Regions from separate parts of the Desulfomicrobium baculatum DSM 4028 genome, predicted to be linked through region 3. Evidence: predicted binding sites of a transcription regulator. Region 3 holds the regulator's gene; each other region holds the start of a gene.
What was found. Region 3 encodes sigma-54, which starts transcription at its own class of promoters, with help from an activator protein. Its sites were predicted from a motif close to CTGGCACGGNNNNTGCTT; they were not measured.

Region 1 (7,099 bases), 1.4 Mb from region 3:
ATCCGGACCTGATCCTGCGCACCAGCGGCGAACTGCGGCTGAGCAATTATCTGCTGTTTCAGAGCGCCTACAGCGAACTCTATTTCACCGACGTGGCCTGGCCGGACTTCCATGCCCCGCAGCTTGAAGCCGCGCTTGCGGAGTACGCGTCCCGTCAGCGCCGCTTCGGAACGACGGGAGAGGAGTCCGCATGATAAGCCCTCATTTCAAGCGCGTTTTGACCTCCCTGTTGCTGCTTCCACTGCTGGGCTGGGCCATCTACAGCGGCGACCCGGTCTTAAGCATCGGCATAACAGCCGTGGCCGGCCTTGGGCTCATGGAATTCTACGCCATGTTCTGGCCAGGCCGGGAGAAGCCCGTCTGGAAGGCCCTGGGCCTGATCTTCACCCTGGGCATGGTCTGGGCCCCTTTGGCATGGAGCGGCGGGGCGCTGGTCTGCGTGGCCATGCTTGGCGTGGCCGTGTCGTTCCTGATCGCCCATGACCGGGGAAAATCTCCCGACGCCTTTCAGGACAGCCAGATTCTGCTTTTCGGACTTCTGTACCTGCCCTTTATCCTGCGTCTGTTCCGGACCATCTCCGCCCCGGAGATCGGGCTCGTGCTGCTGACCACCTTCGCCGCCGACACCGGCGCCTATTACGCGGGCAGCTTGATCGGCGGGCCCAAGATCTGGCCTTCGGTCAGCCCGAAAAAAACCTGGGCCGGCAGCCTGGGCGGCCTGTGCCTGAGCGTCATCGTCTGCGCCGCCATGGGCATTGCTTTCGGAACCGCCTCCTGGACACGCTTCGCCCTGCTCGGTGCCGGCCTGAACATTGCCGCGCAGATCGGCGACTTTTTCGAGTCCGCCCTTAAACGCTGGCGCGGGATCAAAGACTCCGGCAGGATTCTGCCCGGTCACGGCGGCATTCTGGACCGCATCGACAGCCTGCTCTTCACCCTCCCTCTGTACTGCGGACTGGCCGCCCTGTTTTCCTTTTTCGCCTGAGGCAAAACCATGAAGTACATCTCGGGCCTCTCGTCTCCGGTTTTCGACCGCCCCGGCCAGCGCACCCTCGCCATTCTGGGCAGCACCGGCTCCATCGGCACAAGCGCGCTCAAGGTCGTGGCCAAGAACACTGGCGACCTCAAGGTCGTAGCCCTGGCCGGAGCCAGAAACGTGGCACTCCTGGCCAGGCAGGCCGAAACGTTTCGTCCGGCGTATCTGGGCGTCCTGAACGAGGCCAAGGCCGAAGAGCTGCGCGCCCTGCTTCCCGGCGGATACGCCCCGCGCATCCTCGTGGGACAGGAAGGGTACACGGCCATGGCCACCCTGCCCGAGGCCGATCTCATCCTGGCCGCCCAGGTCGGAGCGGCCGGGCTGGTGCCCGCGCTGGCCGCGGCGCGGGCCGGCAAAGTGCTCTGCCTGGCCAACAAGGAGGCCCTCGTTCTGGCCGGAGACCTTTTCCGCCGAACCTGCCGGGTCAGCGGCGCCGTCATTCTTCCCGTGGACTCGGAACACAACGCCCTGTTTCAAGCCTATGCAGGCCATGACGGCCGGCAAGCCTGCCGCCTGATCCTGACCGCATCGGGCGGACCGTTTCGCGCAAAAAGCCTGCAGGAGATCCAGGCCGCGACCCCGGCCCAGGCCCTGAAACACCCCAACTGGTCCATGGGCGCAAAAATTTCCATCGATTCCGCAACCATGATGAACAAGGGACTTGAGATCATCGAGGCCGTGCATCTTTACGGTGCGTCCCTGGACGAGGTGGACGTGGTGGTCCATCCCCAATCCATCGTCCACTCCCTGGTCGAATACGAAGACGGCTCGCAACTGGCCCACCTGGGCATGCCGGACATGGAGATCCCCATCGGCTACTGCCTGGGCTATCCCCACCGCCTCCACATCGGGCTTGAGCGGCTCGATCTGGCCAAGATCGGCACCCTGACTTTCGAGGCCCCCGATCTGTTGCGCTTTCCCTGTCTTGGCCTCGCGCGGGAAGCCCTTGCCGCCGGCCCAAGTCATCCGGTGGTGCTCAATGCCGCCAACGAGATCGCAGTCCAGGCCTTCCTGGACGGTCGCATCTCCTTCCCTGGAATTGCCCGGCTTATCGAACACATGCTGTGCAAACATTCCTTGACCTCCATGCATGATCTGGAGGACATTTTGGACCTCGATGCGCAAACACGAACTCGGTCCGAAGAGGCCATAGGAAAGAGCGAATGGTAACCAGTATACTGGCGGTGGTTGTGGTCCTGGGCGGACTGATCTTCTTTCATGAGCTTGGACACTTCGTGGTCGCGCGCGGCATGGGCATGGGCGTGAGCGTCTTTTCCCTGGGATTCGGGACGCGCCTCTTCGGCTTCACCCGGGGCAAGACCGACTATCGGGTCTGCGCTTTTCCCCTGGGCGGCTACGTGCAGCTCGTCGGCGAATCCGTGGATGCCGAACTTCCCGAAGGCTTTGGCCCGGAGGAGTCGTTTTCACGCCGTCCGCCCTGGCAGCGCATGCTGGTCGTGCTGGCCGGGCCCGTGTTCAACTTTATCCTGGCCTGGTTCATTTTCTGGGGTCTGGCCTACAGTCAGGGCGTGCAGGAGCTCCTTCCCGTCATCGGGCAGGTGACCAACTCGAGCGCGGCCGAAGAAGCCGGCATCGTGCCCGGAGACCACATCATCGAGATCGATGGCGTACAGATCGCAATCTGGGACGATCTGGTCGAGCGCATCGAGGCCAATGAGGGCGGTCCGATGCTCCTGACCGTGCAACGAGACACGGCGCTCTTTTCCGTACAGGTCACTCCGAGGCTGCAAGAAAAACGCAACCTGTTCGGCGAAGTCAAAACCATGCCCATGCTCGGCATCGCGCCCAAGGGCGAACTCCTCAGCCGCGAGCTTGGCATTGTCGACGCCGCGGTTCAGGGCGCGCGCCAGATCTGGGAAGTCAGCGGGCTGATGGTCATGGGTATCGTCAAACTCATCGAGCGGGTCATCCCCGTGTCGGACATGGGCGGGGTCATTCTCATCACCGAGATGATCCACAAGGAAGCGCAAAACGGCATGGTCAACCTGCTGGCCCTGACCGCGCTGATCAGCATCAACCTCGGCATCCTGAACCTGCTGCCCATCCCGGTTCTGGACGGCGGACATATCCTCTTCTTCTTTCTGGAAACCATCACCGGAAAACCCCTGAGCCCACAAGTGCAGCACATTGCCCTGAAGATCGGCATGATGCTGCTCCTCATGCTCATGGTCCTGGCCACATTCAATGATATCCTCCGACACTTCAAGTAGCCGGTATCTCGCGCTGAACTGCGCCGAGGAACGCATTCAGGTTGTCCTTGGCACGGCCCGGGAGGTCATGTTCAGCGAAGAGGTCCACTGCCCCGGGCAGTCCATCCGTCACCTGCCCACGGCCATCGAGCGGGCGCTGCGGGTACAGGCCATACGTGCCGGCGACCTGGCGGGCATCGCCTGCGTGCGAGGCCCGGGTTCATTCACGGGCCTGCGCATCGCCCACGCGGCCATGCACGGACTGTCCCGCCCGCACGCCATCCCCATGGCCGGGCTGCACTATCCAGATATTCTGGCCGCCCAGGCCGGCCCTTTTGCGCAGGGCGGGGAACTCTGGGTTCTGACCTACGCCCGCAAGGGGCAGGTCTACATCCAGGGTTTTGACGCGGGCGCTCCCCTGACCCCTGTCCGTCCGCTGCCCGTAGCCCTGGCGTACGAACAGCTTGAGGCACGCCCGGCAGGCATCTTCCTGCTTGGCAGCGGCCTGCGAAAGAATCCCGAATTTCTTACTCTGCCGGGTACGATAGCCCTGCCGCAGATTCTCGACACGCCCATGCCGGCCGCTCTGCTCGCTGCGGCGTGCGCGGCCGCATACTCAAGCCACCCCCCTCAGCCGTTGTACCTGCGCAAATCCGATGCCGAGGACAATCTGGTCTCCATCGCCGCCTCGCGCGGCATTCCGGCCGCCGAGGCCCGCAAGCACATCCCCGATTTCGAATAATCTCGTCCGACATGCGATGTCGGACAAAATTCTTCTAAAGAAAATCTTCTTCCTGCCGATTCACTCATCAAGACCAAAGAGCAAGGCCCGCAAACTGCTCGATCCAAAGGCAAGGAAGCCGCTAATCTTTCAAGGAGGAATTTTTATGTCACTCGTAATCAACCACAACCTGATGGCCATGAACGCGAACCGCAACCTGGCGAGCGCGTACGGGAACCTGTCAACATCGGTCAGCCGCCTGTCTTCAGGCCTGCGCATCACCACCGCCGCCGACGACGCTGCGGGCCTCGCCATTCGCGAGCTCATGCGTGCGGATATCGCATCCCTGAACCAGGGTGTCAGAAACGCCAACGACGCCATCTCCATGATCCAGACTGCGGACGGCGCGCTCGGCGTCATCGACGAAAAGCTGATCCGCATGAAGGAACTGGCGACCCAGGCGGCCACCGGCACCTACAACTCGGACCAGCGCCTGATCATCGACTCGGAGTACCAGCAGATGGCCTCGGAAATCACCCGAATCGCCAACGCCACGGACTTCAACGGCATTTACCTGCTGAACGGCAATCTCTCAGCTACGTCCACCGGAGTCTCCAGCTGGGCGAGCAGCCACGACGGCAGCGCCTTGGCCTCGACGGGCCCGCTCAAGATCCACTTCGGTACGGGCAACGATTCCGCGGAAGACTACTACTACATCGCCATCGGCAACTCCACCGCCTCCGCTCTCGGCGTGGGTAACGCTTCCGACAGAACCAAGGCGAACGGCACGCACGGCGTAGCCTCCGGCGGCTACAGCATCTCCACCCAGCAGGGTGCGCAGGAAGCTCTGGCGGCTCTCAACGCGGCCATCACCTCCAAGGACAACATCCGCGCCAGCCTCGGTGCCTTGCAGAACCGGCTTGAGAACACCATCACCAACCTGCAGATCCAGGCCGAGAACCTGCAGGCGGCCGAGTCCCGGATCTCCGATGCCGACATCGCAACGGAAATGACCAACTTCGTGCGCAACCAGATCCTGACCCAGTCTGCTGTGGCCATGCTCTCCCAGGCCAACTCCCTGCCGCAGATGGCCTTGCAGCTCATGGGCGCATAATCTCAGTAACCTGAAAAACCTCGCTTGCGGCCGGGTTGCGAAAAGCGGCCCGGCCTTTTTAACTCGATAGTGTTGATTCTGGCACCAGGTTTGCTCGAAGCGTGAGTAGATTCGCCCAATCCAACGCACCAGAGGAACGCCATGGCTGATGACCTGACCACTTCGCTTGCTTCCGGATCCATCCGTTTCACGGGCCTCGGCTCCGGGACGGACTTCGACTCGATGATCACCAAACTCATCGAGATCGAGCAAGTCAGGACCAAACGGCTCGAGAGTTGGCGGTCTGATTGGGAAGCCAAGAGCGACGCCTTTGACTCGCTCTCTTCGAACATGCTCTCCCTCAAGACGTCCCTGGACTCCATGAACACCACGGACGAATTTCTGACCAAGAACGCGGTCTCTTCCAACACCACCGCCCTAACCGCCACGGCAGGCAGCACCGCGGAAGAAAGTACCCACCAAGTGGATGTGCTTTCCCTGGCGACCAACGACATGCACATGGGGTCGGTAATTTTTTCCTCCCCGGACAAAATCATAAGCGACGGCGCAGCGGGCGCTTTTGTCTTCACGGCCGGTTCCCGGCAGGTCACCGTCAACGTCACCAGCACCACGACCCTGACCCAGTTCGCCAGCCTCATCAACTCCGACGCGGACAATCGCAATTATGTACGCGCAAGCGTGGTCAACGACGGCAGCGGATACAGGCTCCAGATCCGTGGCATGAACCTGGGCGCGGGCAATGATTTCATCGTCGACAACAGCGCGACCTCGGCCAATCTGCTGACGAATTTCGCACAAGGTCAATTCATCGAAACCCAGAATGCCGGCAATGCCAGGCTTCGGGTCGATGGCTTCCCTCTTGATCCTCCCACCCCCTCCGAGGATATACTCAAAGCCACCTTCACCGGCAAAACAACCGCGGATACTATCACAACCACCGATGGAACCTTCAAGCTCGCCTATGACGGCACCTTGTATTCCGTTGATGTGACTGCTGCGGACACCTACGCCTCGCTGGCCGGAAAAATCAACACCGCAGTCGGATTCTCCATGGCCACGGCCGCAGACGTATCCGGCAATGTCGAGCTGACCCTGACGGGCGAGGCGGGCTCGGACAAGCAGATTTCCATCATAAGTTCCCCCGGGACCACGGTCGGCGCCCTGCAACCGGGAGCCTTCGCGCAGATCCAGGGTGCCACCGACGGCTACTTCGAACGCAGCACCAATTCCATTTCCGATATCGTCTCCGGCGTGACCATGAACCTGGCCAGCATAGGCAGTTCGACCATCACCACCAGCCTCGACCCGCAGGCGGTCACCGCGAAAGTGCAGACCTTTGTCGATGCGGTGAATTCCGTGCTGCAGGAGATCAAGGACCAGACCCAGGTCACCACCGTTGGCGAAAATGTTTCCGGTTCCCTTTTGACCGGCAACTACGGCATGCAGATGATTCAGCAGAAGCTCAAAAATATCCTGGCGGAAAAGGGCGTGGGATTCGACTATGACATGGACCCACTGGTCTCCCTGGGCAGCGTAGGCATCACCACGGACACCAGCCAGGGCTCCGCGACCTTCGGCCTGCTGGTTTTCGACTCCGGCGCCTTTACCGCGGCCCTCAAAACCGACCCCGACGCCGTGGCCCGCCTCTTCAGCGCCGACAATTATCCTTCGACCAAGGAAATGGTGGACGGCGTTGCGGTGGAATCCTCGAACTTCAACTTCGAGTCCTCCATCAAGGGCATCACGCAAGCCGGGGAATACTCCGTAAGCTATACCGTGGGCGCCGGCGGCGACATAACATCCGCCAGCATCAACGGATTTCCGGCCAGCATCGACGGCACAAAGATCGTGGCCACAGGGGACGGGAACGCGGCGCGAGGCCTTTCCCTTGAAGTCATCAACCTTACGGCGGGCACATATTCCGGTTCGGCCCAGATCAAATCCGGCAAAACCCAGGAACTGATCGACGAACTCAAAAGGTTGACGGACTCAACGACCGGAACCCTCGAAGTCTTGAA
Region 2 (7,099 bases), 760 kb from region 3:
AGGGCGACGTCCTTGCCGATCTGCGCTTTAAGTTCATCGAGGCCGGAAAATTTGCGCTCGCCGCGCAGACGCTGCACGAAATGCACTTTCAATGTGCGTTCATAAAGGTCCGCGCTAAAATCCATGACATGCACCTCGACCGAGAGCACATCATTGCCGAAGGTCGGGTTGTAGCCGATATTGGCCACGGCCTGATGGATCTCGCCGTCAAGCTCGGCCCAGCAGCAATACACCCCGGTCTTGGGAAAAAGCTCGTCGACAAGATGCACGTTGGCCGTGGGAAACCCGAGCAGCCGTCCGCCCCGGTTCTGGCCATGGACCACGGTCCCGGTCACGCGGTAGAAACGGCCCAGCAGCGGTTTCGCCGCCCAGACATCGCCGGCCTCGACCAGATCACGAATGCGCGTGGAACTGACAATGGCCTGGTCGACCATCACGGGTTCAAGCTGCTCCACCCCGAACGCCCACTGCTTTCCGAGCTGGCTGAGCAAGGCGTAATTGCCGCGCCGGCCCTTGCCGAAGGCATAGTCATAGCCGATGACCAATTCCTTGATATGCAGGCCTTCAACCAGAATGCGGCGCACGAAATCCTCGGGGCTCATGCTCGCCAGCGCCTGGTTGAATTCAAGACAAAGCAGGTGATCTATGCCCAGGGAACGGATGAGCTCGGCCCTTTGCTCATAAAGGGTAATGAAAGGTGGGGTCTTCTTGCCCGTGAAAAAACGCAAGGGATGAGGCTCGAAGGTGATGACCACCGACGGCAGGCCGAATCCGGCAGCCAGATCCCGCACCCGGGCAATGAGACGCTGATGTCCGATGTGGACCCCGTCAAAATTGCCGATGGTGACGCAGGACCCTTTTTCCAGGCCGCTGATCTGATCCGGCCATGTGACGCAATGCATGAAATAATTTCCTCCAGGCAACAAGCTGGCTTGCGTCTATACCAAAAGACCCCAGGCTTCAACACAGACCGGAGCTTTGAAAAATCGCAGCGCATGCTCGTCAACAAGCTCAAACCATGAAAAATAAATTTTTTTGAAAAAATCGAAACAAAACACTTGCCAAAGCCATGCCCCTCACATAAACACGCTTCTCACGTCACGCCGAAGTGGTGGAATTGGTAGACACGCTAGGTTCAGGGTCTAGTCGGGGTTCCCCGGTGGAGGTTCGAGTCCTCTCTTCGGCACCAGTAAGTCAAAGGGTTGCAGCAGAAATGTTGCAACCCTTTTTCTTTTCCCGAATCTTCCCGTCTGCTCAAAACGCGAAACGCCGTCGAGCGGAATCCATGCAGCCATAAACAGGTCCGACCTATATAGCCGGGGGGCGTCATTTACGCTTCCGGCGAAGAAATGGTTGCCGACAAAGCCGGTATGTCCGTATGATTGTCTCCATGAGAAAAAGGCAAAGCCTTGATGCGACGACCGCACTCTTTATTTCCAAGGAGAGCCCGTGCTGAAACAAGCGCTGCTGTGCCTCGGCTTCCTGCTCCTGTGCATATGGCCCCAGGTCGGCATCGCCGGGACCCTCGACATCTACTACTTTGAATACCCGCCCTATTACCACCAGCTTGAGAATGGCCAGGCGTCGGGAATCATTGTTGATCTTGCCCGCAAAATCCTGGCTTCGGCCCAGGTCGAAGCCAAATTTCACTTCGTGCCCGCCAAAAGAATCCTGCACGAAATACAAAGCGACCGTCCGGCGGCCTCGCTGGGCTGGTTCAAAACCTCCGAGCGCCAGCAGTTTGCCAATTTTTCCCTGCCCATTTACGCGAACCGGCCCGCAGAAGTGTTTCTGCTGCGGGAGAATGAGCTCAAATTCCGCCCGTATGACAGCCTCGAAGGGCTGCTGCAAAGCAGGCAATTCTTTTTAGGGAGAGTGCAAGGATTTTCGGAAGGCCCCCGAGTCGACGCGATCCTGGCGAAGTACGAACACAAAACGGTGCAGGTCGCGGCGGATACGGTCCGCCTGCTCAAGATGCTCGAATCCAGGCGCTTCGATTTCATGCTGTTGCCGCCCGAGGAAGTCGATGTCCTCCTGCAGGCGGCCCAGATGTCCAGAGACAAATTCACGCTGCGCGCAATGAACGACATCCCGCAGGGCAACCTTCGCCACATCATGTACTCCAAAGCCGTGGACCAGGGCCTTGTTCGCAGGATCGACCAGGCCATACTCACCGAAATCGGCATGCTCCCGGCCGGACAGTAGCGCCCCGGTAGCCTCGCCCGGTCGCGATTTTTTTGGCGTAATTCAAGGCAGCGCTCATCAAGGGAGGCATCCGATGGTCAAGCTGATCGACGTGAAGATTCTCAAGATTTTTGTGAGCGAGGCGGTGCGGCACAAGGGCGCGCCCCTCTATGACGTCATCGTGAACGAAGCCCGCCGGCGCGGCATGGCCGGGGCTTCCGTTTCCAGGGGGGTCATGGGCTTCGGTGCGAGCAATCTTCTGCATACGGCCAAGATCCTGCGCCTGGCCGAGGATCTGCCGGTCATCGTCGAGATCGTGGACACGCCCTCGCGCATTGCCGATTTTCTGCCGGTGGTCGACGCGCTCGTCGAGGAAGGAAGCATCGTGGTTCAGGACGGCCAGGCCATTTTCCACCTGCCCATGCGCATCCGCGACGTGATGACCGAGCAGGTCGTTACCGTGGGAACGCAGACGCCCCTGGACGAGGTGGTGGAGTTGCTGTTGCGCAGGGAAGTCAAAGCCGTTCCGGTCATGGAGGCCGGACGCCTCGTGGGCATCATCACCGGCGGAGATCTGCTGGCCCGGGCGCGGATGCCCCTGCGGCTGGACATGCACGGTCACGTACCGACCGACCTGCGCCACAAGCACAGCCATTGCATTGAATTTGAGGGATTGCGAGCGCGCGACATCATGTCGGCGCCGGTCACGACCCTGAACATCACGACCACGGTCACCGACGCCCTGAAGATGATGGCGGCCCGGAACATCAAGCGCCTGCCGGTCACGTCCGAAGACGGAACGCTGATGGGCATCGTCAGCCGCACGGACGTGCTGGCCGCCATCGGACGAACCTCCGCGGTGGCGGCGCATCTCGACGTTCTGCCCGCCGGGATGCACGCCTGCGCCCGGGACGTCCTCTACACGAACGTGCCCACTGCCGCGCCGGACGCGCCCCTGGCCGGGGTTCTGGAACAACTCGTCGCATCTGCGCTGCGCCGGGTGGTCATCGTGGACGCGGACAAGACGATCCTGGGCATCATCCATGACTGGGACCTGTTGCAGTGTTTCGTGCGTCAGAACTCCCCCACGCTGGTGGCCAGACTCCTCGGCATCCTGACCCAGCGCGAGACCGAGCCTGCAGCTCTTGAAGGCATCGCCGAAGAGGTCATGTCCCGCGAGGTCTTGACCGTAGGCCCGGACGCGCCTTTAAGCGAAGTCATCCAAATCCTGATGGACAAAAAGGTCAAACGGCTCGTGGTTGCAGATCAAAAAGGGCATCTGCTCGGCATGGTCGACCGGGACGTGATCCTGAAGGCGCTGGCCAGACAGATCTCGCCCGCGCAATAGACGACGCCAGGTTTGCGATCTTGCCTGGGCGACCGCCTACAGGGAGACCCCGACCTCCTCCGGGGCGGCCATGCGGGGGGCCTCCTCTTCGCGTTCCTGGATCTGGAAACGCTCCTTGATCCGCGCCAGGGAGACCAGCTGCCCTTCCCGCGCCGAGGGAGTGAGAAAGGATTTGAGCTTCACTTCGAGCACCCGGGGATTGAGCTCGCTCTGTATGGCCCGGACACCTTCGATAATGATCTTCTGCAGCAGCAGATCGTGATCCGTGACCTCGCGAATCCGTGCGGCCAGGGGCAGAAAAACGAAGTTGGCCAGAATCACGCCGTAAAGGGTGGAGGTCAGGGCGATGGGGATGGTCGCCAGGACAACCCCCGTATCGTTCACGCCGGAGAGCATGCCGATAAGCCCCACCACGCTGCCGGCCAGCCCGATGGCCGGGCAGATGTCGGCCATGACCCGCAATACCCGCTCGGACTCGTCGCGGCGCTGCTTGAAAAAATACATCTCCGTGTTCAGGATGTCGGTGGTCTGCTCCCGGGAATAATTGTCGACCACGAAACCCAGGGCCCGGCGCAAGAACAGGATGGATGTCTCGCGCTCGTCCTCGACCAGAGTATGCAGCCCGCGAATCCTGCTCTTGACCGACAGGTCCACCAGGATCTCGACAATGGCGGCCGGCTCCCTCATCCGCGTGCGGTAGGAATTGCGCAGCACCTTGCTCACGAAAACAAGCCGCTCCATGCGGAAACTGGCGATGGCCGTTCCGAGGCAGCCCCCGAAAACAATCAGGAACGCGGACAGATTGAAATACTGGCCCACATCCCCGCTGATCACAAAGCCCGCTCCGAAGATCAGGGCGCAGAGCACAAGGCCCAGAATCGATTTTCCTTCCATCATTCGCCTCCCTGTTTCGACGCCGCGAGCCATTGCCGGAATCCTTCCCCGGCCGGGGCCTTGACCATGGGCAGCGGCTCCGTCGGATTCTCGGAACTCAAAACCAGCTCCACGCGCCAACCGGCGCCGGCACCGTCACCATCCACCAGCGGGCGCTGATCGCCATACCCGGCCACGAGCATGCGCTCGGCGGGCAGGCCTGCGTCCCGGATCAAAAAATCGGCCACATCGGCCGCCATGGCCACCGACAATTCCCACGGGCCCCTGGAACCAGCCGCAGCGCCACCGGGAGCGGCATGACCGACCACGGACAGGGCATGCGGCGCGCTGCGCAGAATTTCTCCCACGGCCAGCAGCGTTTCCTTGACATCTCCCCGCAAGACCGCGCGGCTCTTTTCAAAAAGCAGATCACCCGCAAGCACCACATGCAAGGACTTCCCCGGGACCGACTGCACCGCAACCAAGTCCTGCAGTCCATCGCGCGCGATCAGGTCTCGAAGACGATCATGCAGGCGATCCAGAATCGATCCGGCCAAGGCCTGGGGCGGAATGGTCTCGGTCCCGAGCGGCAAGGCCTTCACGGACAATTCCGAAACCGACTTGTATTGAATCTTCGGCAACTGAAAAATGTACAGGGCAGCGAACATGATGAACATGGTCATCATCAGGTCCGACCAGCAGATAACCCAGCTGGCGGGCCGCATCTGCTGCTCGCGGGCGAATATGTCAAAGTGTTGACTGAATGCGTTCACCTCGGGATGTTCGCCATCCGTACCGTGAATGCCGCCAAAGGGTTCGGCCGCGCCATACTTGGGCCGCTGGCCATGCCCGGGGCGGGAAAGCCGCGCCGACACGTCGCGCATGATTTCTGGTGTTGGTTCTCGCATGGGACTCCTCCGCCAGGACATGAGCCAGATTCATGCCAACGCAAAGATTCGATCAACGCATCCCAAACACGACACGGCTTGCACGGACATGTGGAAAGCTGTATGGCAAAAACCAAACGTAACCCCAACCAGGAGGAATCATGGCCATAGTCATCGACCACGAGGAATGCATCGGCTGCGAAAGTTGTGTGGAGATTTGCCCTGAAGTTTTTGCCATGATCGACGGCGAAGAAAAAGCCATGGTCACGGCCCCGGATTCCACGGCAGAATGCGCCCAGGACGCCATCGACGCCTGCCCCGTGGAAGCCATCAGCAAGGAATAGTTCGGTTTTTCATCTTGGGAATAGGGGAGTTCGGCTCCCCTTTTTCATTGGAGCCAACAAATGCTTGCGATTTCCCTTCGTTGTGCCCAAGGTGCGGCTTTGCACGCAGTCCCCGGCATGGAGCCTCAAGCGAAGAGCACATGGAAACACGCACCGAAAAAAAATATGTCCTCGACATGGCCCAGGCCCTTTTAGCCAAGACCATCATCAGCGCGCACTGCCTGCCCGATCCGCATTTTGCCGCAGCCACGGTGCACAGCATCTATTATGACACTCTCGACCTGCAATTCCTGAGCGAAAAGATCGACAGCACCTATTTCAAGGCCAAGGTTCGCCTGCGCTGGTACGGCGACTGGGACTTCAAGCCCGACAACGGACCGGCCTTTCTCGAGGCCAAGATCAAGGAGGGCGGATTGCAGCGCAAGGTGCGAATTCAGGTCTCCCGCACCGGACGCGAACTGGCGCTGCTGTCTCTCGGCGACCCCGAACTGGCCACCCTGCCCGCCCTGCTCGCCACACGCGGCGTAGGGCTTTGCGCCTCGGCCAGGCCGGTCTTCGTCATCAGCTATCGCAGGATGCGCTTCATCGATCCCATGACCGGCGTCCGCATCGCCCTTGATCAGGACATACACGCGTCGCGTCACGCCCTGTCCTGTCCCGGGGCGGCAGGGTCGCCGATGCTCTCCAGCGCCGTCATCGAAACCAAGGGAAACCTCGCAAGTCTCCCCCCGTATCTCGCGCCACTCATGACCATGGGGCTTAGGCCCGAGTCCTTTTCCAAATACCTGCACTGCTACCAGAGCCTGATGCAGCAACATATGTAAGGAGGCCCTGTGAACGAACTTCTCCCCAACAGCGTGGATTTTTTGGCCAACATATACGAGGCGCTGATCAAATCAGGAACATCCGGCCATGAAGAGATGGCGAACGTGGGCCTGACCACCTTCTTCATCCTGCTGCTGGTGTCCTTTTTCGCCTCGCTCTACATTTCGCGCCTCTATATCCGCTTCTACCGGCCGCGCGGCACCGGGAGCCTCGCCTACCGCTCCTTCCCGCTTCTTGGCATCTCGGTCACGGCCATCTTCATCTGCGTGCAGTTCTCCCTGCCCCTGTCCCTGGGCCTTCTGGGCGCGCTGTCCATCGTCCGTTTCCGTACCCCCATCAAAGAGCCCGAAGAAGTCGGATTCATCATGTTGACCATTGCCACCGCCATTTCCTGCGCAACCTTCAATCTTCTGTTCCTGCTCATTCTGCTGGCCGTCTCGACCTTCGGGCTGTTCCTCATCAATTGGCGCGGCCTGCCCCTGGCCGCCAGCGAACAGGGCACGATCCTCATCAATCTGCCCGGAAGCAACGCCGAAGCTTCCGCGACCACATTTTTACCCAGCGTCACCGGCATCGCCGGCGTGCGGGTCATCTCCGTGGTGGAAACCACAGAAGGCGCGGCCGTGACCCTGCGCTTC
Region 3 (7,099 bases):
CACGTCCGAGAATGTGGCCGCCATGCTCGCTTCCGCCGACGGCATCCTCGTTCCCGGCGGCTTCGGCATTCGCGGCGTGGAAGGCAAGATCGCGGCCATCACCTACGCCCGCGAAAACAAGATCCCCTTCTTCGGCATCTGCCTCGGCATGCAGTGCGCGGTCATCGAATACGCCAGAAACGTCATGGGCCTGACCAAGGCCAACTCCGAGGAATTCGACCTGACCACGCCGGACCCGGTCATCTATCTGATGAAGGAATGGTTCGATTTCCGCAAGAAATGCGTGCAGCGCCGCGACATGACCAGTGAGAAGGGCGGGACCATGCGTCTTGGCGCCTACCCCTGCGTGATCGAAAAAGACACCCGCGCCTTCGAAGCCTACAATGCCGTCGAGGTCTCCGAGCGCCACCGCCACCGCTACGAATTCAACAGCTCCTACCAAAGCCGCTTCGAGGATGCCGGCCTGACCATCAGCGGCCTGTCCCCGGACAAGAGCCTGGTCGAGATCGTGGAGATCAAGGATCATCCGTGGTTCCTGGGCTGCCAGTTCCATCCGGAGTTCACCTCCACCCCCATGCAGCCGCATCCGCTGTTCCGTGAATTCATTCGCGCGGCCGTGGCCAACAAGAAACCCGAGTAGAATACCATGATTGATTGTTCCACCCTGGTCGCCGGACGCCCGTTCCTCATCGCCGGTCCCTGCGTACTCGAAAGCCTGGACCTGGCCATGACCGTGGCCGTGGAGCTGCAGGCCATCGCCCGCGACCTGAACCTGCCGCTCATCTTCAAGAGTTCCTACGACAAGGCCAACCGCACGGCCGGAGCGAGCTTTCGAGGCCCAGGGCTGGACATGGGCCTTGATTGGCTGGCCCAGATCAAGAGCCGCACCGGGCTGCCCGTGATCACGGACATCCATGAGCCGCGCCAGGCCTCCCTGGTGGCCGAAGTGGCCGACGTGCTGCAGATCCCGGCCTTCCTCTGCCGCCAGACCGACCTCTTGCTGGCCGCCGCCCGCACCGAGCGCATCGTGAACATCAAGAAAGGCCAGTTCATGGCGCCCTGGGACATGCAGGGGCCGGTGGAAAAGATCCGCTCCGAAGGCTTCGACCGCATCTGGCTGACCGAGCGCGGCTCCATGTTCGGCTACAACAATCTGGTCGTGGATTTCCGTTCCCTGATCATCATGAAGCAGTTCGGCTGCCCCGTGGTCTTCGACGCCACCCATTCGGTGCAGCTGCCCGGCGGGCGGGGCATGTCCTCCGGCGGCCAGCGCGAATTCGTGCCGCCCCTGGCCCGGGCCGCCGTGGCCTGCGGCTGCCAGGGTCTGTTCATGGAGATCCACCCGGACCCGGACAAGGCCCTGTGCGACGGTCCCAATTCCTGGCCTCTGGCCAAGGCCCGCACGCTGCTCTCCGAACTGGCTGCCATCTGGAGCATCCCCAATGAATGCTGAGCGCCTCGCCCGGGACGTGCGTCTCATGGTTCTGGACGTGGACGGGGTGCTGACCGACGGCGGCCTCTATTATGACGAATCGGGCTGCGTGCTGAAGCGCTTCAACGTCCAGGACGGACTGGCCATCAAGATGGCCCCCCAGGCGGGGCTGGAATTCGCGGTCATCACCGGCCTGGACTCTCCGGCCGTACGCCGCCGGGTAACGGAGCTTGGCATCACCCACTACCATCCCGGCCATCACCGCAAGGCCCCGGTCCTGCGCGGAATTTCCGAACAGACCGGCATCCCCCTCTCGAACATGGCCTATGTCGGGGACGACTGGGTCGACGCCGCACCCATGTCCCTGGTCGGACTGCCCATCGCCGTGCCCAATGCCCGGCCCGAAATACTCAAACTCGCCGTCTGGACCACCAGGGCCATGGGCGGCCAGGGCGCAGTGCGCGAAGCCATCGATTTCGTGCTGCGCGCCCAGGGCAAACTCGAAGACATGTGGCAGGGCTGGGTCCGGGAATGAAACGCGTGGTGATCGGCCTTTTGGCCCTTGCCGTCCTGGCCGGAATCGCCATGCTGGGAAAACGGCTGCTCTGGCCCGAACGGCTGGAGAACCTCTCCATCGAGAATCTGGACGTGGACCTCAGCCTCAAGGGCGTGAACCTAAGCCAGGGCAAGGACGGCAAAAAACTGTGGAACCTGAACGCCACGGGCGCCGACTATGCCGAAAACGGTGACGAATTGACACTCACCGACCCGATCATAGTATACTGGGGCGAGGAAGGCGGAGCACCCATTGAAGTCCGGGCTCCCGAGGGCCAGGTCTGGCAGAAAGAAGACCGGGCCAGGATGTGGGGCGGGGTTCACGGCACCCAGGGCCAATACGTGATGCGCTCCGAAACCCTTGACTACACCGGCCAAAACAGCACTCTTCTCCTCGGCGGCACGGTTGAACTGACTGGCGAATCCATGCGGGGTCGCTCAGACACTCTGACATATTTTCTGGACACAGGGGACTTCCTGGCCCAAGGCAACGTCCAGGTTATCATGAACTGACAAGCGGGTTACCAATGCGCTCACTCATACTTTTTCTCTTCCTTGCCTGCGCGACTCCACTCTGGGCCGCACAAACCGCCCCAGCCAAAGACGTCCCGGTCAAGATCACTTCCGACACCATGACCTACACCCAGAAAGGGGATCAGGTGGTCTTCACCGGCTCCGTGTACGTCATCCGCCAGGACATCCAGCTGTGGTCCGACACGCTGACCGTGCTCCTGGAAAAAAAGGAAGGCTCCGGCAATGCCACCCAGAGCGTGGCTGACGAGCAGGGGTCCATCAAAAAGATCATCGCCAAGGGCAACGTGCGCATCAAGGCCGACCAGGGCCGCACCGGCACCTGCGGCAAGGCGACCTACGAAGCCGACAAGGACCTCTTGACCATGGAAGACAATCCCATGCTCATGGAAGGCGCCAACAAGATCCAGGGCGAGGTCATAAAGCTCTTCATCAAGGAAAGCCGCAGCGAAGTTCTGGGCGGCAAAGGGCGGGTCGAAGCCATTTTCAACACCCCCGCAAGCAAGCCGGGGGCCGGGCAGTGACCACGCTGACCGGCCAGAAGCTGGCCAAGCGCTACGGGCTCAGGGATGTCGTACGCGACATCGATCTTGATGTGCGCCAGGGCGAGGTGGTTGGCGTCCTGGGACCCAACGGGGCCGGCAAAACGACGACCTTTTACATGCTGGCGGGCATCGTGCCGCCGACGCGGGGCCAGGTTCTTCTGGACGGCATGGACATCACCCGCTGGCCTTTGCACAAAAGGGCCCGCGCAGGCATGAGCTATCTGCCGCAGGAGAGCTCGATCTTTCGAAAACTCACCGTGCGCCAGAACCTGCAACTGATCCTGGAATACTCCGGTTTTTCCAAGGACGAGCAGCAGCGCACGGCGGACAGGCTTCTGGACGAGCTGGGCATCACCCGACTCGAGGGTCAACTGGCGGCCTTTCTGTCCGGTGGAGAACGCCGCAGGCTGGAAATTGCCCGCGCCCTGATCCAGAATCCCAAATTCATTCTTCTGGACGAACCCTTCGCCGGCATCGACCCCCTGGCCGTGGACGACATCCAGACCATCATCCAGGACCTTCGCGGCAAAGGCATCGGCGTGCTTATCTCCGACCATAATGTCCGTGAGACGCTTCAGATCTGCGACCGGGCGTACCTGGTCTACGACGGTCAGATCATCTTGAACGGCAGCCCCGAAGAGATCGTCGCCGACCCGGGCGCGCGCAAGGTGTATCTCGGCGAGGGATTCAGCCTCTAGCGGACACGATTTTCCAAGGATTGCCAGGGCCTAACCTTTATGGCAGATTCGGTACTAGGTAGTTTTCTTGTCTGCAATCCTCTGACACGGTGAGATTAAATCCATTATGGGCCTTGAACTCCGACAAAACCTCAAGCTGACGCAGCAGCTGGTCATGACCCCACAGCTGCAGCAGGCTATCAAGCTGCTCCAGCTCTCCCGATTCGAGCTCCTTGAAGCCGTTCAGCAAGAGCTCTTGGAGAACCCCATGCTTGAAGAAGGGGTCAAGGAAATTTCCGAAGAGCACGATATCCAGGCTCCGATGGAATCACGTCCCGAAGTTTCGCACGAAGACGCGGAACTGATGCGCAACGCGGACTGGGAAAACTACCTCGGCGATTTTTCAAGCACCGCCAAGCAGGTACAGTTCAAGGAGACCGAAGCCCTGGAAGAGATGATGTCCTACGAGGCCAGGCTCTCGGGCAAGCCATCCCTGGATGGGCATCTCTTGTGGCAGCTCTGCCTGTCCAACATCACCGAAGAAGAGGAGATGATCGGCGAAGCCATCATCGGCAACCTCGATTCCCAAGGCTATCTGATGAGCTCGGCCGAGGATATCGCCTCCGAAACGCTCTCTCCCCTGGCCTTGGTCGAGTCCATGCTGCATCGCCTGCAGCGCTTCGACCCCGTGGGCGTGGCCGCGCGCTCGCCCAAGGAATGCCTGCTCATTCAGCTGGAGATGCTCGGCCAGGACGATCCGATTCTCGTTTCCCTGGTGGCCGACCATCTCGAAGACATCGAAAAGCGCCGCTACAAACCGCTCCTGCGCAAGTTCAAAATCCAGATGGAAGACCTGAAAGCCTATCTGGACATCATTCAGTCCCTGGACCCCATGCCCGGAGCCAGCTACGGGAGCGAGAGCACCATCTATGTCAGCCCGGATGTTTTCGTATACGAATACGAGGGGGATTTCGTCATCGTCATGAACGACGACGGCCTACCCAAGCTGCAGCTGAGCCCCTATTACATGGACGACATGCACCTTGCGGTCAAAGGCCCGGACCGGGAATACCTGCACGACAAGATGCGATCCGCCATGTGGCTCATGAAGAGCTTGCACCAAAGGCAAAGAACATTATATAAAGTGGTTGAAAGCATTGTCAGATTCCAGCGGGGCTTTTTCGAGCACGGGGTGACCAAGCTGAAACCGCTGATTTTAAAAGATGTGGCCGACGACATTGAAATGCACGAATCCACGGTCAGCCGGATCACCACGAACAAGTACGTGGCCACCCCGCATGGCATCATGGAACTGAAATTTTTCTTCAACTCCGCGCTGGAAATGGATGACGGCACCCAGGTCGGCTCCGAGTCGGTCAAGGCCATCATCAAGAAAATGGTCAGCGAGGAGGACCCCAAGCACCCCTTCAGCGATGAAAAGATCGCGGCGGTGCTGAAGGAAACACTGGATGTGAACATCGCCCGGCGCACCGTGGCCAAGTATCGCGCGGTGCTGGGGATAGATTCTTCATCCAAGCGAAAACAAGTTTTTTGACACCCCGCCCTCGGGCCGCTCCTCTTGGACGGACCACGGGCTGACCCTCAACAATCGAGGAGGCTTCCATGAGGATTACCTTCAATTTCAAAAACTTCGATCCTTCCGACCATTTGCGCAAATACGCCAAGGACCGCTTCGGCAAGCTCGCCAAATACATGTCCGGCACGCCCGACGCCGACCTGCAGGTCAACCTCGAAGTGGAGAAATTCCGGCATATTGCCGATATAGTGCTGACGGGCAAGAATGTGCATATCTCCGCCCGCGAAGACAGCGAGGACATGTACTCCACCGTCGACATGGTCTGGGACAAGCTTGAAGCCCAGATGCGTAAGACCCGCGACAAGGACAAGAGCCGTCGCAAAAGCGGCAGCGACAGCCCTCTCATGGACGCCGGCGGTTTTGACGACGACGCGGACGCCAAGCGCAAGCCCGTTATCCAAAAGACCGAAGACGACTTCTCGCCCAAGCCCATGATCGTTGAAGAAGCCGCCCTGCAGCTCGAAAGCACGGACAATGAATTCCTTGTTTTCCTCAACGCGGAAAGTGAAAGGATCAATGTCATCTATCGTCGCAAAACCGGAGATTTCGGTTTGATCGACCCCGGGGTATAGGGAATGAAGCTTGCTGAATACCTGGACAAGGATTTGATCATCTCCGACCTCTCGGCCAGGACCAAACCCGAGGTCCTGGCCGAACTCGTTTCGCGGCTGTCGGCCAAATACCCCGATCTTGACCCCAAGCGCGTGACCCAGGTCCTCATGGATCGGGAACTGCTCGGAACCACGGGCATCGGGGATGGGATCGCCATACCCCATGGCAAGCTGGACAGTATCGATCAGGTTCTGGTCATTGTCGGCCGCAGCCACGAAGGAGTGGATTTTGCCAGTCTGGACCACAAACCGGCCAGCATCTTTTTCACGGTGCTGGCCCCTTCAAGCGTGGTCGGCCTGCATTTGAAGCTTCTGGCCACGGTCTCCCGCCTGCTAAAAGACAGCTCGTTCCGTCAGGCCTTTACCAACTCTCCCGGCCAGGAAGGGCTGTGGCAACTGCTGCAGACCGTCTAGGCCGACCGAACATGTCCGGAGAACTCCATGCAGCTGGAATCTGAACAGAAAAACGTGGTCATTGTCTCCGGCATGTCCGGTTCAGGCAAAAGCACGGCGCTCAAGGTCTTCGAGGACATGGGCTTTTTCTGTGTCGACGGGCTTCCGGCGCGCATGGCCCCGGCCCTCATCGAGCTGTTCTTCAATTCCTCGGCCAAGGAATACCCAGGGCTGGCCATGGGCATGGACCTGCGCCAACCCGATTTCGTGGGACAGTGGAAGGAAGTGCTGCTTGATATCCAGAAGTTTTCCGTGCGGCCGACAGTCATCTTCACGGATTCTTCCAACCAGATCCTGCTGCGCAGATACGCTACCACCCGCCGCCCGCATCCCCTGACCTCGGGCAACCTCGGTCTGGAAGGGGCACTGGAGAGGGAGCGGGAAATACTCGAGCCCATCCGCACCCAGGCGGATCTGGTCATCGACACGTCGCATTATTCGGTGCACGATCTGCGTCGAGTCATTCAGGACAAATGGGAGAGCCTCTCCTCCCGCAGCCAAGGCATGCGGGTGCACCTGATTTCGTTCGGCTTCAAGTACGGCGCCCCGACCGAGGCGGACGACGTCACGGACCTGCGCTTTCTGCCGAACCCCTATTTCGACGAAGCGCTGCGACCCATGTCCGGAAAGGATGAGGCCATCGCCCGCTACGTGCTGGGCAGCAACCCTGGCCGCGAGTATCTGCGCAGACTTCTTGA
Region 4 (7,099 bases), 920 kb from region 3:
TCATCCTGCCCATGGAGTGGCCTTCGGAGCAGGGCCGCTACAACCTGGTGCAGGTCATATCGCCCGAAGGAAAGATCATGGGGCGACAGTGCAAGACCCAACTCGACCCGGGCGAAGAAGGACTTTATATTCCCGGCAGGGGACGGCAGATTTTTGAAATCAATGGGGTCAAATTCGGCGTGGCCATCTGCCACGAGGGATGGCGCTATCCGGAAACCGTGCGCTGGGCCGCCTGCCGAGGGGCGAAGATCGTCTTTCATCCCCAATGCACGGGCAGCAATACGGCCGGACGCACCTCCCAGGGATGGGGAGATCCTGACGGGCCCTATTACGAGATGGCCATGGTCTGCCGCAGCGTTGAAAACGGCATCTATTTCGCCAGCGTGAATTATGCCCTGAACTTCCAGGATTCAGCCACCAGTTTGGTCTCGCCGGAAGGTTCATGTCTGGCTCACCAGCCCTACGGGCAGCCGGGACTTCTGGTCCAACAGCTGGAGCTGGAACTGGCTACGGGTCTGCCGGCCAGGCGCTACGCGCCGGACCGCTATTAGGCCGCACCCTTACGAATCCAGCCCAAACTTCTTCATCTTGTTGCGCAGGGTGACCCGCGTCACCCCCAGCACGCGCGCGGCCTCGCTCTTGTTGTTGCCCACCTGCTCCAGAGTGCGTGCAATCGCCTCACGCTCCGCGTCCTCCAACGACAGGCCCACCGCCGGACCATTCACCGGCTTTTCAGCCCCGCGCATATTTGCGGGCAGGTCGTTCTCCGTGACAAATTCACCGGGCGAGAGAATGACGGCGCGCTCCACCACATTTTCCAGCTCGCGCACATTTCCCGGCCAGTCGTAATGCAGCATCAGGTCCATGACCCTGGGCGTAAAACCGCGATAGGTCTTGCGGTTGCGCTGCGCAAAACGGTGCAAAAAATGCCGGGCCAATAGCGGAATGTCCTCGGGCCTCTCCCTGAGAGCGGGGACGCGCAGGGCGATGACGTTCAAGCGGTAGTACAGATCCTCGCGAAAACCGCCATCGCGCACCTCGGCCTCCAGATCGCGGTTGGTGGCGGCGAGCACCCGTACATCGACGCGGATGGATCTGTCGCTGCCCAGACGCTGCACCTCTCCCTGCTGCAAGGCGCGCAGAAGCTTGGCCTGCAGCGCGGGAGCCATCTCTCCGATTTCGTCCAGAAAGAGGGTGCCCCCGTCGGCCTGCACGAACCGCCCGTCCCGCTGTCGCTGCGCCCCTGTATACGCGCCCTTTTCATGCCCGAAGAGTTCGCTCTCCAGCAGATTTTCCGCGAGCGCCGCACAATTGACCGTGACCAGTTGTCTGGCTTTGCGCGGGCTCCCCTCATGCAGCGCCTTGGCCACCAATTCCTTGCCCGTGCCGGATTCGCCCAAGATGAGGACTGAAGCTTCGGACGGCGCCACGGCCCGGATCATGGCGGCGAGTTCGCGCATGGGGAGCGAGTCGCCGATCATCTCCGAAACCGGGTCAGCCTCGCCGCTTGGGGCCTGCGCCGAACGGTGGGCCATGCCCTGCTCCAATGCCCGCGCAAGGCCCAAGCGCAGTTCCTCAAAATCAAGCGGCTTGTGCAGATAATCCAGCGCTCCGGCTTTCAGGGCCTGGACCGCGACGTCCACGGAAGAATACGCGGTCATGATCAGCACGGGCAGGTAGGGATTGTAGCTCTTGATCCTGCGCAGGGCCTCTATCCCGTCCACTTCGGCCATGCGCACGTCGGTCAGGACCACGTCGTAGGCCCGCTCGCGCACCCTGGCTACGGCCATGGCTCCGTCATCCGCCGTATCGACCTCATATCCCCAGCTGCCGAGCATGGCCACGAGCATGGTCATGTGGGCCCGGTCATCATCAACCACCAGAATTCGCGCCGTCATCGGCGTTCTCCTTTTAAAGGCAGATCAAGAATCACTTGCGTGCCCTGCCCCGGCTCGGAAGTTACCCGCACCTGGCCGCCATGGGCCGTCATCATGGTTCGCACCGTGGCCAGCCCCAGGCCCGTACCCTGATTTTTGGTAGTGAAGTACGGATCGAAAATCCTGTCCAGATCCTGCGCAGGGATTCCGTGGCCCGTGTCGGCCACGCGCAATTCCAGCCGATCCTTCACGCGCTGGGCGGAAACGGTCAGGGTGCCGCCCTGCGGCATGGCCTGGATGGCGTTCAGGAACAGGTTCAGCAGGATCTGCAGCATGCGGTCCGGATCAAGGGGCAGCGCTTCGAGCTCCGCGATGCGCAGTTGCACGGCAATGCCCTTGCTGCGGCAATCTCCCTCCACGAGTTTCAGGGCGTGCTGGACAAGATCGGACACAACGGTGGGCGCAAGGCGCAGCTCCGAAGGGTGGGTCAGCTCCAGAAGTTCGGTCACGACCCGGTTCAAGCGGTCGACCTCGCCGATCATGACCTCGGCCAACTCCCGGTCCTGCGTCCCGGCTTTGAATTTGGCGCCGAAATAGGTGGCAAACCCCTTGATGGAACTCAAAGGATTGCGGATCTCGTGGGCCACTCCGGCAGCCAGGGTGCCGAGCGCGGCCAGGCGTTCCTGCCTGGCCACCTCCCGTTCGAGACCTGCCACCTTGCGCCGCCAGAAAAGCGTGACCGCCCCGGCAAAGGCCAGGGCCAGACCAAGACCGCCGGCCATGGCCAAGGTCAAGACATCCTTGCGCACGGCGCGCAGATAGAGCGAGGCGTCAAGGCCCACGGCAATAAGCGTGCGCTCTCCGGGTGGATGCGGAAACGTGTTGTGTTCCATGCCCCCTTGCATGGTGCGCCGGGGTGGGCGCGAGTAGCGATAAACCACAAAGAGCGGCTCCTCGCCAGGCCGGATGATCGACCACGCAGGCTCGAAGGAGGCAGGCAAGGCGGTCAGCGCTTCCGCTGCGACGCCGCTGCCGGGCTCGGCCTCGCTCAAGGCCTCGAACCTCCCCTGGGCATCGACCAGTCCCAAAAAGCGCAGATCTCCCTGCCGGATCATCTCATCCATAAGAAATCGCAGGCGAAACTGCCGCCCCTCCTGACCCCGCATGCCCATGCGGCGGGCGGCCTCCACGGACCGGATCAATGTCTCGCCCTGAGTGGTCAGAATGCGGGCGATGGTGCGCTGCTCCCGCGCCCGCCCCTGCAAGGCGAACCAGATCAGGATCACGGCCGCCAGCACCGCCGGCACAAAAAGGACCAGGCCGCGCCGTCGCCAGAAAATGGATGTCGAAAAGGGAGCCTGATTCTGCATTGCCCGCGCCGTCCTTGAAGCAAGACATGCCCGGCACGCCTTGCGGTCTGTTGATGATCCGTAAACATGAAAACTATCAACGAAGCCCACTTCTAGCAAATACCCTGCCTGACCGAAGCGGACTTTGAAAATGCATCCGCCACGGACGCATTGCCACCCTGGGCAGGATTTCGTAGGCAGGCCGAAAAGGAGCGTTTCGTGAGTCTCAATCAATTGCAGGAAGACGTCGATGCCTGGGTAAAAACAATCGGGGTCCGCTATTTTTCCGAACTGACCAACCTCGGCATTCTGATGGAAGAGGTCGGCGAAGTGGCCCGTATCATGACCCGCCGTTACGGGGATCAAAGTTTCAAGGAAAACGAGAAAAACGATCTGGGCGACGAACTGGCCGATGTCCTGTTTGTTCTGACCTGCATCGCCAACCAGACAGGAGTCGACCTGACGGAGTCCATGCGCCGCAACCTGGAAAAGAAAACCCTGCGCGACACGAATCGCCACCGGAACAATCCAAAACTGCATTCGTCCTGAAACTGGTCAGGTTCTGACCAGCCCCGGACAGCAGGTGGTCAGATTCTATCCGTCGCCACGGGGCCCAAAACGCGGCAAACACCGCGTTAATCATTTAAACATTTAATAAAACAAATAGTTAGATATTAAAAGCCACTCTGGCACGGCACTTGATATCCTCTCTGGTACAATCGGCACTCAAAACCATTCGGAGGATCTCATGAAAAGAACGACCACCATCGCAATCCTGGCCATTTTCGGCATCATCGCACTCAGCACCCTGACCTTCGCCGGTCCCATGCGCGGCAAGGGAATGCGCGGCGATTGCCCGGGCTGGAATCAGAACCCCGCAGTGCAGCAGCTGACCCAGGAAAAGCAGGACCAGCTTAAGAACATTTTGGACGAACACCGCAAAGAAATGACTCCCATGCGAAATGCCATGTGGGAGAAGCGCACCCTGCTCAAAACATTGTCCGTCAACCCCAACACCAAGCCCGAAACCATCACCGCCCTGGTTGGCGAGTTGAGCGACCTGCGCGCCCAGGCGCAGACCAGGCGCGAGGCCCTGCAATCCCGGGTGAGCAAGGAAATTGGCATTGATCTGCCCATGGGTTTTGGAATGGATGAGCGCAGAGGCATGGGTGGACGCGGCCACGGCGACTTCGGCCAGCGCGGCATGCGCCAAGGCATGGGCCAAGGCATGAACCCGGAACTGGACGCCGCTCCCGGCGCTCCGGATGCCTAACGTCCTATCCAGCTGCATCACGCGCAGAGCAGACACAGTCTCAGGCGGCCTCCGGGCCGCCTTTTTTGTTCTTGCCCACATGACTCCGGGAGCCTATAGGCCCGAACCATGAGCCTTTTTTCCAGCAAATCCCTGCCCCAGCCCAAATTCCTGCCCATGACCCGCGCCGAAATGGATGCGCTCGGTTGGGATGAACTCGATGTGCTCCTGGTCAGCGGCGACGCCTATGTGGACCACCCATCCTTTGCCATGGCCCTGCTCGGGCGCGCGCTGGTGGCGCACGGACTGCGCACCGGGATCATCACCCAGCCGCGCTGGGACGGCCCGGAGGATTTGCTCGCCATGGGCCGCCCCCGCCTGTTCGCGGGGGTCTCGGCCGGGGCCATCGACTCCATGCTGGCCCACTATACCGCCTTTCGCAAAAAACGCTCCGAAGACGCCTACACACCGGGCGGCAGGGCCGGAGCCAGGCCCAACCGGGCGTGCATCGTCTACACCAACCTGCTGCGCCGCGCCTTTCCCGGCCTGACCGTGATCCTGGGCGGGATCGAGGCATCCTTGCGCCGCATCACGCATTACGATTTCTGGACCGACGCCCTGCGCAAGCCCATCCTCCTCGACGCCAAGGCCGACGCCGTGGTCTACGGCATGGGAGAGCGGGCCATCCTGAGCATCGCGGACCGGCTCGCGGCGGGCCGGGACATCCTGGGCATCCCCGGCACCGTGACCGTGGGCGAGGATTTTCCAGCTGAAATCGAGCTGCCGAGCCACGAAGACATGCTCGCCGATCCCAAGGAACTGATGCGGGCCACGCTGCTGCTCGAAAAGCAGGTCCATGACGGCACGGACTGGGCCGTGCAGCGCGTCGCCAACCGCGCCATCCTTGTCGCGCCACCGGCCACGCCCCTGACCACGACGGAAATGGACACGATCTACGCCCTGCCCTTCGCCCGCAAGGCTCATCCCGGCTATCTTCTGCCCATCCCGGCCGAAGAGATGATCCGCGACTCGGTGACCAGCCACAGAGGATGCGGCGGAGGGTGCTCGTTCTGCACCCTGGCCCTGCACCAGGGTCGGCGCATCGCTTCGCGCAGCCGGGCTTCCATCCTCGACGAGGTCCGGCGCATGGCCGCAAGCCCGGATTTCAAGGGCCATGTTTCCGATGTCGGCGGCCCCAGCGCCAACATGTGGGGGGCAAGCTGCGCCAAGGAAGGACAGCCCTGCAAGCGCCCCAGTTGCATGACTCCGACCGTCTGTCCGCACTTTCGCATGGACCAGAAAGCGCACCTCGATCTGCTGCGCACCCTGCGCCGCACGCCCGGAGTGCGCGGAGTGCGCGTGGCCAGCGGCGTGCGCTTCGACCTGGCCTTGAAAGACATGGACGCCCTTGGGGGCTATCTGCGCGAATTCGTGGGCGGGCAGCTGAAAATCGCGCCCGAGCATGTTTGCGACCATGTGCTGCGCCTGATGCGCAAGCCCGGCAACCGCGTCTTCGAGGAATTTCTGACGATCTTTGACCGCGAATCCAAGCGCGCGGGCAAGGAGCAATACGTCATCCCCTACCTGATGAGCGCCTTCCCGGGCACCACCGACGACGACATGCACGCCCTTGCCCGCTGGCTCGGCAGCCGGGGCTGGAAGCCCAAACAGGTGCAGTGCTTCATCCCCATCCCCGGAGCAGTGGCCACGGCCATGTACCATGCGGGCATCACCCCGGAAGGAAAGTCCGTCCATGTGCCGCGCACCGACGAAGAGCGGCTGCGCCAACATCGCATCCTGCTCCCGCCTGAGGACAGAGGCGCCAAACGTCCAAAGGACACGCAGCGCGAACCTCACCCGAAAAGCTGTCCCGGCCGATGCCCTGCTCCTTCGCGCAATTCCAGGCCCCTTCCCCGTCCCGGCAAGACAAAGACGGGCCGCAAAAAGAAATAAAATCGCTCTGGTACCTGCAAACCGCTGACCGACTTACGCCTCCCTTTGCGCAGCACGCCTGCCGGGGAGACTTTTTTGCGCTCTCATTTTTTTGTGCACACTTTTCAAGAAGTGAATTGTCTTTTTTAAGATTAGGCTGTAATATCAAATAGAAGAAGATTTATGATTCGGCCAAACCCTTGCCGGCAGGAAGGACAAGGCCAAGCGCGACCAGGATCGTGTCGTCAATTGATTTTTTTTTGAGAACATGAAGAGAATAACTTCCCATAGTTCTTGATTTTTATTATGAAGTTCTGAATTTTCACGGCGGATCGCGTCTTTTACCCCAAGCCGTTGCTTTGGACCTGACCCGGTCTGCCTGGAACGATTACCCCGGCGTCCATGACCCATCCCTTCGAGGATCATGAGTTTTCACGAATCGCAATCTGGAGCGAACAATGAACAAAAGCGAACTTATTCAGTCCCTTGCAGAGAAAATCAAGATTTCCAACGATGAAGCATCCACCATTGTGGACAGCTTTTTCGACTCCATGCGCGACGCGTTGCTGCGCGGAGACAGGATTGAAATCAGGGGGTTCGGCAGTTTCAAGATCAAGCAATACGAAGGATACATCGGCCGCAACCCCAAAACCGGGGAGTCAGTGCAGGTCAAGCCCAAGAAAATGCCT

Region 1: a site for sigma-54 is predicted at 5,160-5,177, ahead of fliD (flagellar filament capping protein FliD). Genes of this name have one in related genera too.
Region 2: a site for sigma-54 is predicted at 5,335-5,352, ahead of DBAC_RS14890 (OmpA/MotB family protein). Genes of this name have one in related genera too.
Region 4: a site for sigma-54 is predicted at 3,913-3,930, ahead of DBAC_RS05170 (periplasmic heavy metal sensor). Genes of this name have one in related genera too.

Annotation. Positions count from the first base shown of each region.
Region 1 covers NC_013173.1:2,735,752-2,742,850, forward strand. Annotated here, with positions in the region: gene uppS (polyprenyl diphosphate synthase) at 1-194, shown strand, start outside; gene DBAC_RS11925 (phosphatidate cytidylyltransferase) at 191-985, shown strand; gene dxr (1-deoxy-D-xylulose-5-phosphate reductoisomerase) at 995-2,206, shown strand; gene rseP (RIP metalloprotease RseP) at 2,200-3,267, shown strand; gene tsaB (tRNA (adenosine(37)-N6)-threonylcarbamoyltransferase complex dimerization subunit type 1 TsaB) at 3,242-3,988, shown strand; gene DBAC_RS11945 (flagellin N-terminal helical domain-containing protein) at 4,134-5,081, shown strand; gene fliD (flagellar filament capping protein FliD) at 5,223-7,099, shown strand, end outside.
Region 2 covers NC_013173.1:3,361,363-3,368,461, forward strand. Annotated here, with positions in the region: gene DBAC_RS14865 (bifunctional riboflavin kinase/FAD synthetase) at 1-902, opposite strand, end outside; tRNA gene DBAC_RS14870 (tRNA-Leu) at 1,103-1,189, shown strand; gene DBAC_RS14875 (substrate-binding periplasmic protein) at 1,450-2,205, shown strand; gene DBAC_RS14880 (DUF190 domain-containing protein) at 2,279-3,532, shown strand; gene DBAC_RS14885 (motility protein A) at 3,569-4,429, opposite strand; gene DBAC_RS14890 (OmpA/MotB family protein) at 4,426-5,313, opposite strand; gene DBAC_RS14895 (ferredoxin) at 5,454-5,636, shown strand; gene DBAC_RS14900 (polyphosphate polymerase domain-containing protein) at 5,777-6,460, shown strand; gene DBAC_RS14905 (DUF4956 domain-containing protein) at 6,470-7,099, shown strand, end outside.
Region 3 covers NC_013173.1:175,491-182,589, reverse strand. Annotated here, with positions in the region: gene pyrG (CTP synthase) at 1-640, shown strand, start outside; gene kdsA (3-deoxy-8-phosphooctulonate synthase) at 647-1,453, shown strand; gene DBAC_RS00770 (KdsC family phosphatase) at 1,443-1,967, shown strand; gene lptC (LPS export ABC transporter periplasmic protein LptC) at 1,964-2,500, shown strand; gene DBAC_RS00760 (LptA/OstA family protein) at 2,515-3,042, shown strand; gene lptB (LPS export ABC transporter ATP-binding protein) at 3,039-3,761, shown strand; gene rpoN (RNA polymerase factor sigma-54) at 3,868-5,295, shown strand; gene hpf (ribosome hibernation-promoting factor, HPF/YfiA family) at 5,364-5,909, shown strand; gene DBAC_RS00740 (PTS sugar transporter subunit IIA) at 5,913-6,362, shown strand; gene rapZ (RNase adapter RapZ) at 6,390-7,099, shown strand, end outside.
Region 4 covers NC_013173.1:1,096,157-1,103,255, reverse strand. Annotated here, with positions in the region: gene DBAC_RS05190 (carbon-nitrogen hydrolase family protein) at 1-551, shown strand, start outside; gene DBAC_RS05185 (sigma-54-dependent transcriptional regulator) at 561-1,898, opposite strand; gene zraS (two-component system sensor histidine kinase ZraS) at 1,895-3,247, opposite strand; gene DBAC_RS05175 (nucleotide pyrophosphohydrolase) at 3,446-3,775, shown strand; gene DBAC_RS05170 (periplasmic heavy metal sensor) at 3,975-4,499, shown strand; gene DBAC_RS05165 (YgiQ family radical SAM protein) at 4,608-6,431, shown strand; gene DBAC_RS05160 (HU family DNA-binding protein) at 6,869-7,099, shown strand, end outside.